3 regions of the Methylocystis sp. ATCC 49242 genome follow, and region 2 is predicted to be linked to each of the others. Evidence: riboswitches for the same ligand, from Rfam matches in the RefSeq annotation. Region 2 holds a riboswitch; each other region holds the start of a gene.
The links. A riboswitch is a leader RNA that binds a small molecule or an ion and turns the genes downstream of it on or off. The one in region 2 is predicted to bind cobalamin.
Positions count from the first base shown of each region.

Region 1 (5,542 bases), on a different contig from region 2:
GTTGCAGCGCCACTGCGAGATTGCCGCTGACGATGCAGGAGAAACGGAAAGCGTCTTCGACGGCAGCAGGATCGTCCTGCGGCGCGCCCCATGATTCATTGACGCTGGCGACGAAATCGGGGGGAAGCATCGCGAGCAGGCGAAGATAGTCGTCGATCGAATAGTCGATAGTGTAAACGCTATCTTCGAGCGCCCGCATCAAGGAGGGCGCGCGTTCCACGGCATGGCTGACGCTGTATCCCGCTTCACGCATCGCTTCGACGATCTCGGCGACGCTCGCCTCCGCATCCAGACCAATCGCATATCCGCCGCGTCCGCGCCGCGCGGGATAGTCCGAGAGGATCAGCGCCAGACTCTTTTCGGCATTGGATTTGCGGCGCAGTCGGGCCCAATTCGTCGCGAGATCGGCGACAAAAGAAACACGCGACGTCTCGGGCGCGTGGCGCATTTCGGCGAGTTCGGCGACGCCGCGCGCGGTTTCTTCCTTGAAAGAAATAGCGCGGGTGAAAATGCGGCCATCGACTTCGGGCAGCACGATATTCATTGCGAGATCGGCGCCATTGGCGCCGCGCGCCGAACCTTCCCAAGCCTCCCGCGTGCAGGTCGCGAGCGCCACCTGAAGCACCGGCGCGTCTGCGCGGTCGAGAACGGCGCCGGATTCGCGCCTTGCGGAAAATGCCGTGGCGTTGAGAATGACGTCGGGAAAGAAAGCGTCGAGCGCCCGCGCGACGAAGGCTTCGCTCTCCGGATCTTTCAGGCTCGCGACGTATAGCGCCTCCACCGCGAACCCGCGCTCGTACAGCGCGTCGGCGAGCGCAATGATGGGCGCGACATCGTCCGCGAGATACATCGACCGATAGAAGACAATGGTCGCACGCGGTGCGTCGACCTGCGCCGCACGGCAGGCGGCGTCGAAACGTCCGGCGTTGGCGACGGCGACGCTTTCCCGCCACTCGGCGGGAAGACCCGCGAGAGTCGATGCGTAACCGAGAAACGAGCGCAGATTGTCGGGGCCGCCGTCCTGAAAGAAGGACCAGATGCGATGCAGCGCTTGCGCATCGAGTGTGGACGCCTGAGCAAGGCGCATGTCGTCGACCGTGTCGCCCGGCACGATGGCGAGCGCAATATCTTGCGTGCGCGCCAGCGCCTCCAGTTGGTCGACGCCATAGGCCCAATATTCCTTGCCGCCGAGCAGTCGCACGACGACGACTTGCGCGTGGCGAACGACGTTGTCGAGATAGAGATCGACGGAGTAGGGGTGTTTCAGATGCGCGAGCGACGCGCAGCGCAGGCTCGGCAGGACGCCACGGTCTTTCTCGTGCTGTTGCGCAAGCAGGCGCAGTTCCGAATCGGAGAAAGACAGAAAGACGATTGTTCCCGGCGTCTGGCCAAGGTCCGTCGCCGCGCCGGCGTCGTCGAGACTATGGAGATCGCGCGGGAGGAGGTGCATGGCGCGTCACGGCTGCGCCAGCATGGCGGTTATCGAATCGCGGTCGAGGCCCTTTTCGCCGATGACGACGAGACGGCTGGCGCGGGCTTCGTTCGGTTTCCATGGGCGATCGAAATGGTGCTGGATGCGCGCGCCGACGCCCTGCACCAGAAGCCGCATCGGCTTGCCGGCGACTTCGACAAATCCTTTCACGCGCAGCACGTCATGCGCGCGCGCAATGTCCGCGAGTTTCGCGACGAGGGCGGCGGGGTCCGTGACCGCCGGCAGGCTGACGACGAAACTGTCGAAGTCGTCGTGATCGTGATCCGGCTCGGCGTCATGGTGGGAGGGGCGGCTGGCGAGATCGTCTTCCGCCGCCGCGGCGAGACCGAGCAGCACGAGCGGATCGACCCGGCCGTCCCGCGCGCGCACCACCTTCACAGTATCGCGGGCGCCTTGTGAAAGCTGCTCGGCGACGCGAAGCTCCTCATCGGCGTCCAGAAGATCGGTCTTGTTGAGAATCACGAGATCGGCGCAAGCGAGTTGGTCCTCGAAGACTTCCTCGAGCGGATTGTCGTGGTCGATCGTCTCGGTATCCGCACGTTCCTGCGCGACGGCGTCGAGATCGTCGGCGAAGCGGCCTTCTGCGACCGCCTTTCCGTCGATGACGGCGATGACGCCGTCGACAGTAAGCTTGGAGCGGATCGCCGGCCAGTCGAAGGCTTTCACGAGGGGCTTCGGCAGCGCGAGGCCCGACGTCTCGATGATGATATGGTCCGGCCGCTTTTCATGCGCGAGCAGCGCCTCGATCGCGGGCACGAAGTCGTCGGCGACCGTGCAGCAGAGACAGCCGTTGGCGAGTTCGACTATATTTTCTTCCGGACAGTTCTCGACGCCGCAGGCGCGCAGGATTTCGCCGTCGACGCCGACGTCGCCGAATTCATTGATGACCAGCGCGAGACGGCGGTCGCGCGCATTCTCCAGCACGTTGCGGATGAGAGTCGTCTTGCCGGCGCCGAGGAAGCCGGTGACGATGGTCGCGGGGATTTTTGCTTGTGTCGTCATGCGGTCTGCGTCTCGTCTTGCGAGATGAGCCGCCACACGAGGCCGACAAGCGCGCCGGCGAGCACCCAGCTCATGGCTTGTACAGCGAGCGACGAGGCGGCGAATTGCGCCGCCAGCTCCGCGGGCGCCGTGCTTTCCGGCGCGGCGGGCGTCGGCGTGAAGAAATGCGGCGCGACGATCAACACGGCGCCCGCGACTTGCGCGATCCATGCGTCGAGCCGCAACAGCGCGTAAAGCCCGGCGCCGGTCGAAACCGCGGCGGCGACCCACCAGATCTGGCGTCCGGCGAGATCGGTTTCTGCGGCCCCGGGTAGTTGGGGGGCAAGCCCGAGACTCGTTGCAAGCCCGGTCGCGGCAAAGGCGCAGGCGCCCCAGAGCGCGGCGCGGCGCGGGCCGATCGGATCGCCGGAGACGAGCATTCCGGCGAGCAGAATCAGCGCGTAACCAATCGAGACGGCGACGGTTGCGAGGCTGGTGGCGGCCGTGCGCCGCAGACCCTCGAAAGCGGGCGCGGCATGCTCAGCCGCGACGTCATGAGCGTGCTGCGCCGTCTCATAAACCTCGGCGGCGAGGATGAGCGGAGTCGTGGTGACATGCTGCAGGGCCGCGACGGCGAGCCCCGCAACGACGCCGGCGATGAGACCGGCCGCCAATGTTCGCGCGATCACGGGTCGCGTGTCGTGGCGGCTAGTGACAGGGGAAGGAGAGGGCGTGGCGCGAATCGTGGGCCGCGTCGTGCACGGTCTCGGGATTCGCGAAACCCGCGACATAGACGAGGCTCGCGCCGAGGAACAGCGCGATGAAGGCGGCCTTCAGCGCTTCTACCTTCGAGCGCGCGAGAGACCCGGACCGGGCGGCGAAAAAAGCGTTCATGGTGTTCTCCTGCCGCCCCACCGGCGGCGTTTTTCATGCGAGAGGCGATCGAGGGATCGCCGCGACGGCAGGTCTCCTGGCTTCCGGGTCCATGGTCCGCGCCGCCTTCCCAAGCTGATTGCTCAGTGGCGGATGGCGCGGGCCTTACCGGTTACAGTTGCGGGGGCAGCCGTGGATTTGGGCAAGGCCCGCACCGCGTTCCCTTTTCGCCTTCTTGCGAAGGACCGTCGCTTTCAGTCATATGCGCGTGACATCATTCCGTCAAATGGCGAGGGCTGCATTTTGACAATCGGGCAGGAGGACGACGAAGCGCGCCGCCATCGCTTGAAGATGGAGAAGCGGAAGGCCGTTCAGGACGCCGAGGTGGCCGGCAAGACCATCGCGCAGAAGGGCCTGCTGATGGTCCACACCGGGCCTGGCAAGGGGAAGTCCACCGCCGCTTTCGGGCTCGCCCTGCGCGCGCTCGGTCATGGCTGGAAGGTCGGCGTCGTCCAATTCGGCAAGGGCGCCTGGCGAACCGGCGAGCGCGACATGCTCGAAAAACTTGGACAGGTCTCCTGGCATACGCTCGGCGAGGGCTTCACCTGGGAGACGCAGGATCGCGCCCGCGACGAGGCCGCGGCGCGGCGCGCCTGGGAAAAAGCCTGCGAATTGATGGCGGACCCCGAAATCCGTCTGCTGGTGCTGGACGAGCTGAATATTACGCTGCGTTACGAGCATCTGCCGCTGGCCGAGGTTCTCGCGGCGCTCACGGCGCGTCGCAACGATCTGCATGTCGTGGTGACAGGCCGGAACGCCAAGCAGGAGCTGGTCGAAATCGCCGATCTCGTCACCGAAATGACGCTGGTGAAGCACCATTTTGCGGCCGGCGTGAAGGCTCAGGAGGGCATAGAGTTCTAAATCGGGTCGCCGATTCGGCAAAAGGCGCGCCGATGAGCCGGGGCGAGGCCTTGGCAAGGCCCAGTAGAGAGAATACGCTTTCCGGGCAGTTAGTTCGAGCAGCTCATGAGGTCGGACGCAGCCCAAACCGACGCTGGAACTGGACAGCCATTTTCAGGCGGCGAGGTCCCGGCCGACCTCTCGAAAACCATCCGGACAAGAAGCTTTCGATGGACCTGTACACCGCGATCCGCTTTTCCCTGGCGAGAATATCGAACGAACTGTTTTCATTTGGCTCGATTTTTTCAATCTATTCGCTGGCAACGACATTTGGCCTGGCCGTTTTCGCATTGGCTTATCGTCAGAAAAGCCGTCGAGGGCGCGCCAATTTGAGGGCCATCGCCCGCGCCATTTTCACAAAGAAAATCTTGGTGCATGAATCCTTTGCCGCCGACGTGAAACTCTTCGTGCTGAGCGTCGTTTTCATGCCGGTAATCGTGGTTTCCCTCGTGGTTTCCGCAAATACTGTCGCAATCGCCGTCAAATCCATGCTCACAGGCGCCTTTGGCGCGATGGGGTCCGCCGATTGCTGTGATCTCTCTATAAAACTGGTCTCCACAGTCGTTCTGTTTCTGGCGTATGAGATAGGATATTGGGTTGACCACTACCTCAAACACAGGGTCTCGTTTTTGTGGGAACTCCACAAGGTGCATCACACGGCTGAGGTTCTTACGCCACTGACGAACTTCAGAAATCACCCTGTCGACAATATATTTTTCGGGTACATGCTCTCAATGTTCATCGGCAGCGCCTCCGGACTGCTGGCGTGGTTGTTCGGTCGAAATACGGAAGCGTTCACGGTTGACGGCAAAAACATAATTTTCATCTTTTTTCTCTGGACAATCGGGCATCTGCAGCATTCGCAGTTCTGGATCCCGTTCCGGGGCGTTTGGGGGCGGATCATCCTGAGCCCCGCGCATCATCAGATCCATCACTCGAACGACCCCCGGCATTTCAATCGCAACCTCGGCAGCGTTCTCGCCGTCTGGGACTGGATGTTCGGCACGCTCGAAATTCCATCAACGAAGAACCCGCGCCTCGTATATGGCGTCAACGAAGAAGGCCGGCGCCCACACTCCTCGACAGGAATGCTGTTGACGCCGATTGTCATGGCGACGAGCGCGCTCTGGCATGAGGTTGTCTCAATCCGAAAATCCTTCCCCAATGCTGCGTTTGCATTGTGGGCAAAAAGAAATCGGATTTCGTGACGGAAATTGCTTGCGTTCTGTTTTTTGC
Region 1 is NZ_KE124774.1:46,341-51,882, forward strand. Features, by position in the region: gene cobN (cobaltochelatase subunit CobN) at 1-1,450, opposite strand, end outside; gene cobW (cobalamin biosynthesis protein CobW) at 1,457-2,494, opposite strand; gene MET49242_RS02140 (CbtA family protein) at 2,491-3,162, opposite strand; gene MET49242_RS02145 (CbtB-domain containing protein) at 3,182-3,367, opposite strand; cobalamin riboswitch at 3,416-3,611, opposite strand; gene cobO (cob(I)yrinic acid a,c-diamide adenosyltransferase) at 3,650-4,267, shown strand; gene MET49242_RS02155 (sterol desaturase family protein) at 4,477-5,514, shown strand.
Region 1: it holds a riboswitch for cobalamin, as region 2 does, so the genes downstream of both, MET49242_RS02145 (CbtB-domain containing protein) here and MET49242_RS01495 (TonB-dependent siderophore receptor) in region 2, are expected to answer to the same signal.

Region 2 (5,542 bases):
TAGCTTGCCGTCGTAGTTCGGGCTGTAGGACTCGGTGTAATTTCCGTAGAAGCTGATCCATTCGAGCGGCCGCCACAACACCCCCACGCGCGGCGTGACCCTCTGGCTGACAAACCTCGATGTGTTGCCGAGCGTGTTGAAGTTACATGGAATCGCAATTCCCGAAAACCAATTGGACGAAAAAGGCCCGCAGAAATGCGTGTTGTCAGAGGCGCCGGTTCTGCTGTCGATATATTGCCAACGGGCGCCGCCGAGCACGTGAAAGCCGAAGGGCAGTTTGATCTGGTCCTGCAGATAAACGCCGTAATTGTCGGCGGCTTGCTGGGTGGCGTTGTAGGGAACAAGCCCGCCGATGGGGGTCGGGAAATACGGCGCGCCGAACAGGCCAACCGCCCCGTAGTTCTGCGGGAGCATATTCAGGCCCCTGAAGTTATACCGGTAGTAGTCCGCCCCCGACAACAGCGTATGGTTGAGATATTCCCCGGTGTTGAAATGACCGACGAGATTGATTGTCGTCGCATATTCCGCCTGTCTATTGTCAGACGGAAAAGAACTATAGTTCAGGATGACACTGTTTGGTTGGGATACCGGGGTAAAGGCGCCGTTGAATCCGCACAGCGAGAAGCCGCCAAAAGAGTAGGCGCCGGGAGTCACGCAATCGGTGATAGAGGTGGTCCCGCCGTTGTTCTGCCAATTGCTATGCAACAGTTGCATGAACAAGGTTTGCTGTATCGACCAGTCCTTGTCGAAGTCGTGATGCCACGTCAGCTCGCTGAAGTTCTGCTGCTGAGTGTAAGGCGAGTTGGGCCCCCAGTTGAAACTGCGCCCGAGCCATAGAGGGGAGAACATCCCGTAATAGGGCACATAAAACCAGTCCTGATTCAGATTGTTCTGCTGAAACTGAGTGGACGCTCTGATCCAGGTGCTGTCGTCGATGTTCCATCTGACGACCGGGTTGATCATGATATTTTTGTTGTAGTCGAAGGCGCGGAACGACCCGTCGTTCTCATAGGACATGATGAAGCGGTAGAGCACGTCCTTGTTGGCGGTCACCGGCCCCGTGGCGTCGACGACCGTGCGATAGGAGGCGTAGCTGCCGATTTGCTGCTGCACGGAGGCGGCCGGCTTCGCAAGCGGCTGCTTCGTGTTGATGTTGACGATGCCGCCGGGCTCCACCGCACCGTAGAGGATGGCGGCGGGGCCTTTCAGCACCTCGACGCTCTCCACATTGGCCATTTCGGCGCTGCTGGAGCCGGCGAAATTGAGGCCGAAGCTGTCGACCCGGAAACCGTCGCGGAAATAGTTCTGCGTTGCGAAGCCGCGCAGGATGATCTGTCGGAAGGAATTTCCCAGCGCCGCGTCGCCGCCGCCCGAGACGGCGACGCCGCTGACGTTCTTCAACGCCTGGTCGAGCGTAATGGCCTGTTGGTCCTCGAGCATCCGCCGCGTGACCATCTTCGTGGCGACCGGCGTGTTCATCACCGGCGTGTTGACCTTGGTCCCAAGCGACTCGATCGGCGCGGCGTAGGACGTGGGATTATTGCAAACCCCGTCCGCGCAGATTTGCCCATTGTCGCCAGGGCCGATTTCTGTGCCGTTACCGTCCGCTTCCGCCTGTTGACCGGCAACAGGCCGTTCCGTTCCGGGCGCCTCGGAGGCGCGGCCGAAGCTCGGCTTCGGCGTGCCGATTTCGATGACCGGGAGCGTTTCTTGGGCGAGAGCTGGCGACGAGACGGCTGCAGAAAGAACGTAGGACAGGAGCGGCGAATTGCGCCGCACGGCGCCGCGAACGCCGTCTTTGGCAGCTGTCGGGAGAAGGGATTTCATGAGCCGAGACTCGCAGCAACGTGGGCCGTCACTGCGAAAGGTCTATCCCTGTCGCTTTGCGTTTTGACGCTCAGCGACAGTTTTGACCGCTTCGGTGCACCCCGCCCGACGCTTTCGCGCGTGACCACGATTGATGGCAGGTCTCCTGGCTCACGGGTCGCCGCCTTAAGCCGCCTTCCCAGGGAGGTTTCCCCAGTGGCTTTTTGGCTCTAAGGCTCGCCGCTTACAGTTGCGGGGGCAGCCTCGGCATAGCGCTATGCAGCGCGCACCGAGTTCCCTTTTGATCCCCGAAGGGAACCATCTGGCCTATAAAGGCCGAAGCCAGCCGGTTTAGTCAAGCCGTTTTGTGGAGGGTGCCTCGAGCAGTCCTGAAGCGTTGCATTTTCGCATCAGCGCGACGGGGCGGGCAGATGGATAGTGCGACTTTGTCAGTAAGGAAGAAACCTGCCCAATTTGCGTGACAGTGGTGCGATGCACTTGCCGCGGGCTTTTGCGCCGCCGTTTGAAGTAAGCACGTTTTTGCTATCTGATTCCGCTGAGCGTTATGGAAGCGGAGTTATTTGGGAATACCGAGCAAGCTGATTTCCCTCGAAGCTCCAATCGACCAAAAAGATAGCGTTTCGAGGCGCCGTGAAACTTACGACTCGTCTCCCGCGATTAGCCACGACGCTTTGTGCGATCGTGAAGTCCATCTGGCGTTCTTGGCCGGTGCGGTTGCAAACGAAAATGGGCAGCGATGTCGCCTGACTGACTGCCTCCCATTCTCCATCCGGACCATGAAGCCCAGGTCCCCAGGCGGCGGACGAAACCAGTGCACGCGCCTCCTGATCTGCAAGGGAGGCCGCGATGACTGGCGTGAACGCGTCGGCGCATATAAGCATGCCGACAAGGCCAAATCCGTCGATTTTAACAGGGGAAATGGTTTCACCTGGTGTGGACCAGGACTCCGCACCCACACGCAATGCGTTGATCTTCCTGTGACGCCCGGCGATCCGACCTCTCCGGTCGATGGCAATCATACTGTTATACAGCTTTTCCCCGTCGCGCTCCGGAACAGACAGGAATACGGTGAGGCGACGTCGCAGCGCCAACGCGGCTATGCCTTGAACCCACAAGTCTGGCTGGCTCTCAATCCAGTCAGTGCCTATGTGCTCGGCAAACTCATATCCAGTTGTCACGAGTTCTGGCGTAATGACCCACTCTGCGCCCGCATCGGCCGCAGCCGCCAACGCGGTTTCGACAAGTTGCTGATTTTGCTCCAAAGCGCCCGGAGTCGGGGCCAAGTGCAAGAGAGCAATCCGCGTTAGGGAAGTCGCCATTGGATAAGTCGGGTTTCCCGATTTTTCAGCCGAGGCACGCGTTAGAATACGCCGCCAAGGGCGGGGCCGGGTTGATGGCCTTGGCGTCCAACCTAGCCCAAGCTGGCACGTTGTGCCAAATTGCAAGAATGCGCCAGATTGCGCGCGTTGTGGCAGCCTATTTGGTTCTTCTTCACTTCCCGTTGCGCCCCTGATCGATTGGGGGTTAAGTCACAGCTTGACCGCAGAGAGAGAAAATCGATTTTGGTCCCTCTGGCAGAGGCGTACGAAATTTAAACCTGGAGCAAATGGGCAGCCAACGGTTCGGCAGGTCTCAACGCTGATCACTTGCGCGCGTTTGGTCGATGTAGCGAACAAGGGGATAGAGTGCCGAACGCGTATATCGCCCATGGTAGGCGAGCCAACCTTGTGCGGCCGGGTTCAGCTCGCGAGCGCTATCGTCCAGCATCTCCTGTGTTCTCTTGAGCAGCTGGAAATCGTGGATCGTCGACCGCATCGGGCTCAGCGAAGGCTTGTTCACCGCAGGTCGTGTCGACAGCGAGCATGTCGCCATGATTTCGCTGGCGCATCGACCGCTTTGCGGGTCGTCGAGCCGAAAACGCCAGCGAATGGTCTCGCGAGCCGCGGCGCGATTTGGCGCATCGAGATAATCGATAACGGCTGTTTGGATCGAACGCGCGCGTGACGGATTGGGCGCCGCTTTGAGATGGAAACATTCATTGACCGCCGGCGCGCCGAGCAGAAAGGCGACGTCATATTCGGCCGCAGCGGGCGACTTGACGTGCGCCGAGTAGACGCCCACCATGTAGTCAATCAACTCCATCACTCCTGACAAACTCGCGCGCCTCATCGGCGTCAATCATTGTCCTGCGTTGATCGAACAGATGAGGAATAGAAGTCCTATCCACATGCTTCGCGAAGAGCAATAAGCTTTCGCGAACTCCGAATCGGTGGAGCATTCCGAATGAGATGCAACAGCACGCATTTAGCGAGGTGGTGCGCTGGCATTTTGCAGCGCTGGAAAATTCAAACGAAACCGGCCCTCAGAACGATTTTCTCAATTTTTTATGCGATGACAATCTTTTGCGAGCTTGCGGAAGCCCGAAATGATAGCAAAGGTACAAAGACCTTCCGTGAAACATCGTCGTCGGCTCTGTCTCTGAGTAAAATTGTTAAAGGTGCAGTAGGGCCCTTTTCTATTCATTGCGACGGATACGGTAATCCGGGCGCCAGTGGCCTAGGCTATGTCTCTGTTGTCACACTCCACGCGGGACAAGCGTCAAGAGAATTAGTCATACCAGGTCAAAAGGGGGAAGGCTTGGATGGAACAGTCGCTTTTGACCGCGCCGAAGCGTCCGGCGCGTATATAGGGCAAATCAACCTAATAGTCGCCTCCTCTTTTAGCGGAACTAATGGTGCGATTTGGGGCTTCGACATTGCAAAGGCAGCCGACATTGCCAAGGGCGGGCCAGGCAAGCTATTTGAGGTGACGGTATCGGATAACAGCATAATTCCCGTTTATTCTCTCGATCCGCTGTTGGACGCAGGCTCCCGTCTCTTTGGGACACGGGACCGCCCGAGATTTCCATTGCTTCCTGGGGCTCATGTCGTCGCTGCCCATAAGGAAATCACCGCCCTCGGGCCGACAAATGTTTGGTGTGGCCTCGCTATCGCCATCGCCGAGGATCGTAAAATCAATGCAAACGTGATCATAGAACTGTGCGGTGAATTTAAAGCTAACACCATCGACGAAACAGAGGAACAGTACTTTCATCTGGTGCGCGAGAATCTAGCTAAAAGCGTGATACGCGTTGGAAAGAATCAAAGCGTCAGATACAGCAAAATTTTCGTCGGGGTCACGAATGAATCCGTTCTCGAGGGCTCTGTTGGTTATGCGATGGCCACCGTTCCCTATGTCGTGTTGGCAAAGGGGGCTGTTCCCTCCGGCGGGCCCGAAAAGCTGCTGGAAATAAACATATCTGATTGGGAGAAAACCCTACAAAGTGGTAAACACGCAAGGCGCAACTAGACCCTATGATTGCTGGGCCTGAGGGTGGCCCGTCATCCGATATGCAACGGTACGAGGGTTGGGCCGGCTGGCCGGCACAGAGCCTCATGCATAGGAGACGGGCCGAATGGAACATACCCGATTTGTTGGCTTGGATATTCACAAAGAACGGCTCTCGATTGCGGTGGCGGAGAGCGGCCGCACTGGGGCAGTGGAATACCTTGGCGAGATTGCCAATGATCCCCACGCAATTAGCAAGTTGTGCAGCCGTCTCGGTCTTCCCGGCAAGCCGCTGATTTTTTGTTATGAGGCTGGACCGTGCGGTTATGGTGTTCATCGCCAACTCACCAGCCTCGGTCATCGCTGCGACGTGGTGGCGCCGTCGCTG
Region 2 is NZ_KE124773.1:61,710-67,251, reverse strand. Features, by position in the region: gene MET49242_RS01495 (TonB-dependent siderophore receptor) at 1-1,479, opposite strand, end outside; cobalamin riboswitch at 1,945-2,144, opposite strand; gene MET49242_RS01490 (carbon-nitrogen hydrolase family protein) at 2,370-3,146, opposite strand; gene MET49242_RS01480 (group II intron maturase-specific domain-containing protein) at 3,460-3,969, opposite strand; gene MET49242_RS01475 (histidine decarboxylase, pyruvoyl type) at 4,111-5,175, shown strand; gene MET49242_RS01470 (IS110 family transposase) at 5,282-5,542, shown strand, end outside.

Region 3 (5,542 bases), on a different contig from region 2:
TGTGTGTGTTCCCTGACAGCCATTCCAGCTTGCGACCGGCGTCGCTGGACACGCGGGCAAAAGGACTTTTGAAACAGCGGTTGCCGGCGACACGAACACGCCAAGAACAAACATGGCGTTCATCAATGAGATCAGCGGCTTCGGCCTGCCAGGTTTCGCATCATTTTTTTTGCCGCAAACCATCATCTTCAATTCTCCCTTCGCCGTCGATCCTGGATCGTCTCTGCGGCAGCATGTAGACCATGGCAGGAGTTCTTTCGCCGATACGCTTATAAATCAAGAACCATGCCCCATTTCAGCGAATTGGCTCATGCTTCATATTTTGTCGTTCAGTTGCGCGAAAGTCCGCGCGCGCTTTTCCGCAGCGCTGTTTTATTCGTTTCAAAGCGATGCGCTTCTGTGAACCCGCATATGTCTTGCGTCGCGCCTGGCCTGCACTGATGTCGGCCGAGGCTCGGGGGGCAGGAAAAGGGTCCCGCCCTGCCCCCTTTTCGTCCGGCCCAGCGGCGCCTGCGGTTCGAACATCTGTCGCGCCCGCGCCTTCGAAGACAACTTCGGCAAGGCGTGGCGATTCGGGCGTTGGCGTCAAAACGCCGGCAAGGGCCCCCCCAGCGTCACGCGCACCGCCGGCGGCTCGGCCGGCTTGAAGTGGCGATCCATGACGCCGACTGCGCATACGGCGTCAGGCGCGATGCGATTGACGCAGAGGCCATAGAGCGGGTCGCTCGGCAGCAGCGAGCCGTAACCGTATGTTATCTGGTCCGACCGCGAGTTGAAGATATTGAAGGCGTCGACCTGCAGACGCCAGCCGTCCGCCCAGCGGTAGCCGAGTCGCACGTTCAGCGTCCCGATGGCGGGGGATTTCAGATAGCCGTCCTCGGTCAGCGGCCGCATGCCGACATAACGATATTTCAGCGCTCCGAACCACCCCGTCGCCGCGCCCAGCTCCAGAGCGCCCGTCGCAACGATCGATGGCGCGTTGATAAGGTAATTGCCGGGAGCGTTGCCGAGAAAGGTTCCGTAGGGAAGCGTCTCCGCCGTGATGAGATCGAGCCAGGCCAGGGTCTGAGGCTGGTCGACGCCGCGATAGCGCGCATTCACCAGCGCGACGTCGCCGTCGAAGGTTATCCAGGAGTTCGGCCTATAGTGATTGGTGATCTCGAGGCCATAGCGCCGGCTCGGCCGACCGAAGGTGGTCGTGCCGGCGTCGCCCACGAACTGGTCTTCCGATTCGAGATTGAGCCAGAACAGGCTGAGACTCGAATCGAGCCCCTCGATGAATTTCGTGCGCGCGCCGATCTCTGCGCCTCGAGATTTGACGAGCAATGGGATAGCCGCAACAGGCGCGAAGCCATCGGCGTCGGAGAGTTCGGATGTGGCGAATCTCTGCACCGCGCCGCGCGCGTCCGTCGAGTGCATGCCCTCGCCATAGTTCAGGAAAAGCTCCGTCTTGTAGAAGGGGCCGAGAATGATCGACGCCTTGGGACTCATGATCGCCGCGTCTTTCGAGCCGCTGTTGAACGGTCCCGTCCACAGAAAGGCGGGATATCCTGTGCTGGCGAGGAATTTCGGCGCGTCCCACAGCGTCTGGATCGAGTTCACGTCGGCGGTAAAGAAATCGAAGCGCGCGCCGGCGACCGTGCGCAGCCACGGCAGCCACTTTACGGTCGTGTCGGTCCATAAGCCGACGCTCCCCTCGCCCGCATAATCGTTACGGATCGCGTCATATGATTGCCGGCGCAGGCCTTCCTGCAGGCCGAGGCGGATGTCGTCGTAACGACCCTGCAGACCCAGGCGCGTCACTACCGGCAGGCCGAAGGAATCCCATTTGATATCGTGCCGAGCGTTGACGCCGATCATGGTTCGGCGATCGAACTGCCGGAACTGGTCGCCAAGATCAGGATGCGCCAGGAAGTAGGTGAAATTGTTGTACAACTCGAGCGTCGAGCGCACCACATAGGCTTCGATGCGCGAAGCGTGGGCGCCTTCGGTCCGGCTCCAGCGGCCGGAGAGGCTGAAGCGGGTCGTGTCGCCGCCGTCGGTCGGGTCCATCGTTCCCCAAAGCGACTTCAGACCCGAATCTACGACGCGGGCGGGGATCTGGTCCGTCGAAAACCATTTGTTGGCGTAGGCCATGGCGGTAAGCGACATGCCGTCCGACTGCGCGCCGCGCGTCCACCGCAAGACACTGTTGATGCGTCGCAAATTGTCGCCGCGTTCCCAGGGGCCGTTGTAATATTGCGCCTCCGCCGCGCCGAGCACGGTCCCCTCGTGGACATCGCGCCAGGATTTGACGCCAAGCGCGCGGCCATAGGCGAAACTTCCGCCGGTAAGCTGGAAATAGTCGCGATCTACCTTGTCGAGATATTGCAGATAGACCGAGCCGGCGGAAGAGAAATCACCGTCCTCCGCGTCGTAAGGCCCCTTTCGGACGAGCATGCCCTGCAGCAATTCGGGAATGATGAAATTGGCGTCCGCGTAGCCTTGCGCATGGCCATGGGTGCGCATGTTCAAGGGCATGCCGTCGAGATAGAGCGCGAGATCCGTGCCATGGTCGAGATTGAATCCGCGAAGGAAATATTGATTCGCCTTGCCGTCGCCGCTGTGCTGACTGACGACGAGGCCGGGAACGATTTCGAGCGCGTCGGCCGGACGCGCGATGGGAACGGCGTTGATTTCCGCTCCTGTAAAATATTTCTCGCTCGCGGCCGTTATGGGCGGCCTTGGAACGCTCTCCGTCGAACGCGCGGCAACCGGCGCCGGCGTCCGCGTCGGGGAAACGGTCGCGACGGGATGGGGCGCCGGCGCGTGTGCTGCCGGCGACGGGACCCGGCGCGTCGTATGGCCGCCCACCTCGATGGTTGGCAGCGCCTGTTGAGCGAGCGCCGCGCCGGCATAAGAGGCAAACACCAGCGCCGCAGCGCTGCGGACAGTGGGACGAGAAAGGTAAGCGACAGACGATAATGGAGGAATATGCGCAGAAATGCGCAAACGACAGCCGGACATGGTGGCGCTCGCAACAGACGTGGACCGTCACTGCGAGAGGTCGCTCCCCATCCTCCGCCGTTGCGGCGGACAACAGGTTTCGGCCGCATCGGTGCACCCCGCCCGACGCTTTCGCGCGTGACCACGAATGATGGCAGGTCTCCTGGCTCGTGGGTCGTCGCCTCGAGACCGCCTTCCCGGAACGCCATGTCCCAGTGGCTTTTTTGGTCTACGGCTCACCACTTACAGTTGCGGGGGCAGCCGCGGCATTGCGCACTCGAGCGCGCTCACCGCGTTCCCTTTTGATCCCTTTCGGGAACCATCGCCACGAGTAAACATTTGACAGGGCTGGCGAGTCAAGTCGATTGAAAACAAGAATAGAGTCGCCCCGATCCGTCAGCCGAGGCTTTTCTTGTCGCCCTGCTTCCCGTCGATGGTTTTCAGCCGCATCCTGGCGCGCTGCGCCGCCTTGCTTTTATCCGCGTCCGACATACGCATCCAGTTCGCGATCTCGTCGAGATCGCGACCGCAGCCTGTGCAAACGCCCTTGTCATTCAGCTTGCAAACCTTCACGCATGGGCTATCGACCATTTGATTTCCCGTTCCACTCGCCTAACCGTAAAGACGGGCCGGAGGATTCGGCCGGCGTCCCCAATATTATCAATGGGCCGCCTAGTAAACGTTTGCTTAGAATCAGTTGCGTCTATAGAAGCTAGGCTGAAGCGCGGAAAACGCTGTTACGCCCACGATCATTTACGGCCATGCTCTGCGGCCTGAAGGAGTCAACCGACGATGGAGTTCAAACCCGATACGAAAAACGCGGTTTTTGTCGGTGAAGGGGTGCATATCAACGGCGAAATCAATGCAAGCGGCATTGTGATGATTCAGGGCACGTTGACGGGGGAGGTCAATTGCGGCCTGTTGCTTGTCGGCGAAACCGGTGTTGTCGACGGCGTCGTCTCGGCGACTGAAGCGGATATTTCCGGAAGCATCCGCAGCGAAATCACCATCAAGCAGTTGCTGACCGTCCGCGAGACCGGCCGTGTCGAAGGTAATTGGAATTACGGCGAGATTGAAATCGAAAAAGGCGGCCTGCTCAAAGGTAGGGCTGAGTCGACAGGCTTCCGCAGTGAGCGTCCCGCTGTATCTCACGAGCAGCCGACCAGGCTGCCCCGTCCGAAAAAATAGCCAGTCAGCTATTCAACCTGAGGAGACTCATCGTGGCTAAGGCAAAAGTCAGCAAACCCGCCCCGGCGAAAAAGAAGAGCAAACCCGAACCGGCCACTGTTCGTCCGTTCAAGGAAACCCTGACCAAATCGGCGCTTATCAATCTGATCGCCGAGCAGAACGAACTTCCGCGCAAGACGGCCGTCGGCGTCTACGCGACGCTCGAAAGCGTGTTTCTCGGCTCCGTGCACCCCAGGGGCGTGGGCGAATTCACCCTGCCCGGCCTGTTGAAGGTCACCCTCCGCAAAGTGCCTGCGCGCAAGGCGGGAACGCTCGTCCGCAACCCCGCCACCGGCGAGATGGTGAAGGGCGCCGCGAAGCCGGCCAGCGTGCGCGTGAAAATCCGCGCTCTGTCGAAATTGAAGAACGCGGCTACGCCCTGATCCGGCTTGCCGCCAGTCGAAAACTGCCGGGAACGGCGGCGAAAGCTCTCGTGACGCCGCCGTTCATCCAATCCGGGAAATGAGAGGGGCCTGAGCCGTGCGTCCGCCCTCTCCTCCTCGCGGTTTGGCGCGTTGAAGCCACAGTCGTAACGTATTCTTCGAGTCCCGTGTCTTTGACGCTTCGCTCGTTGGGTTCGACCAAAATTTTGAAAACCTGTCCGAGGCAGAGCGTCGATAGCGGCGGCAAGGCGATATTGATCGCGGCCGGCCTCAGCGACCGCAAGGCGTTCGGATCGCGAGATGGGGAAACGCCATTCTCCGCAGGTCGGCGGCGTGTGCTGCAGGCCCACCTGTTCGGCCTTCGTCAAAGGCGCAAAGGCTTGAAAATTGAGCCAATCGTTTGAGTTGATCAATGACGACGCGCGGATGATCGACTGTGGTTCATGATCTGTGAATTGAGTATAATTTTTTTGTCTGAATGGACTTGCGTCAACGACTCGGCGGCGATCTCTGTCGTATTTTTTCCGGCGATGGCCCGATCAATCGATGACGAGTTACATCTTCTGGGGCGTCGCCGAACGACTGGCCTGACCTGCGCTTACCGAGCTCCGGCGGCGCGAGCATTCGAGCGCAGACGCCGTTAAACGCCGACGCCATGATGAATGCTTGCCAGGCTCGCGGCGGCGCCGATAAACTTCTCAAAAGGAGGCAAACGTCGATGAAGCAAATTCCACAAAAAGGCGCGGTGCTGGCCATTGCTGCGGTTTCGCTTGCGTTGTCGGGCGCGGTTGCGCCGGTCAAGGCGACGCCCGGCAAAGTTCATTGCCTCGGCGCCAACAGTTGCAAGGGCAAGACCGACTGCCATACGCCCAAGAACGCCTGCAAGGGCATGAATGCGTGCAAGGGTCAGGGCTGGGTGTTCACGGAATCGGAAAAGGCCTGCGAGG
Region 3 is NZ_KE124774.1:512,982-518,523, reverse strand. Features, by position in the region: gene MET49242_RS23130 (MORN repeat-containing protein) at 1-186, opposite strand, end outside; gene MET49242_RS04400 (TonB-dependent receptor) at 586-2,910, opposite strand; cobalamin riboswitch at 3,121-3,324, opposite strand; gene MET49242_RS04395 (DUF1289 domain-containing protein) at 3,382-3,576, opposite strand; gene MET49242_RS04390 (polymer-forming cytoskeletal protein) at 3,778-4,173, shown strand; gene MET49242_RS04385 (HU family DNA-binding protein) at 4,206-4,595, shown strand; gene MET49242_RS04375 (hypothetical protein) at 5,314-5,542, shown strand, end outside.
Region 3: it holds a riboswitch for cobalamin, as region 2 does, so the genes downstream of both, MET49242_RS04400 (TonB-dependent receptor) here and MET49242_RS01495 (TonB-dependent siderophore receptor) in region 2, are expected to answer to the same signal.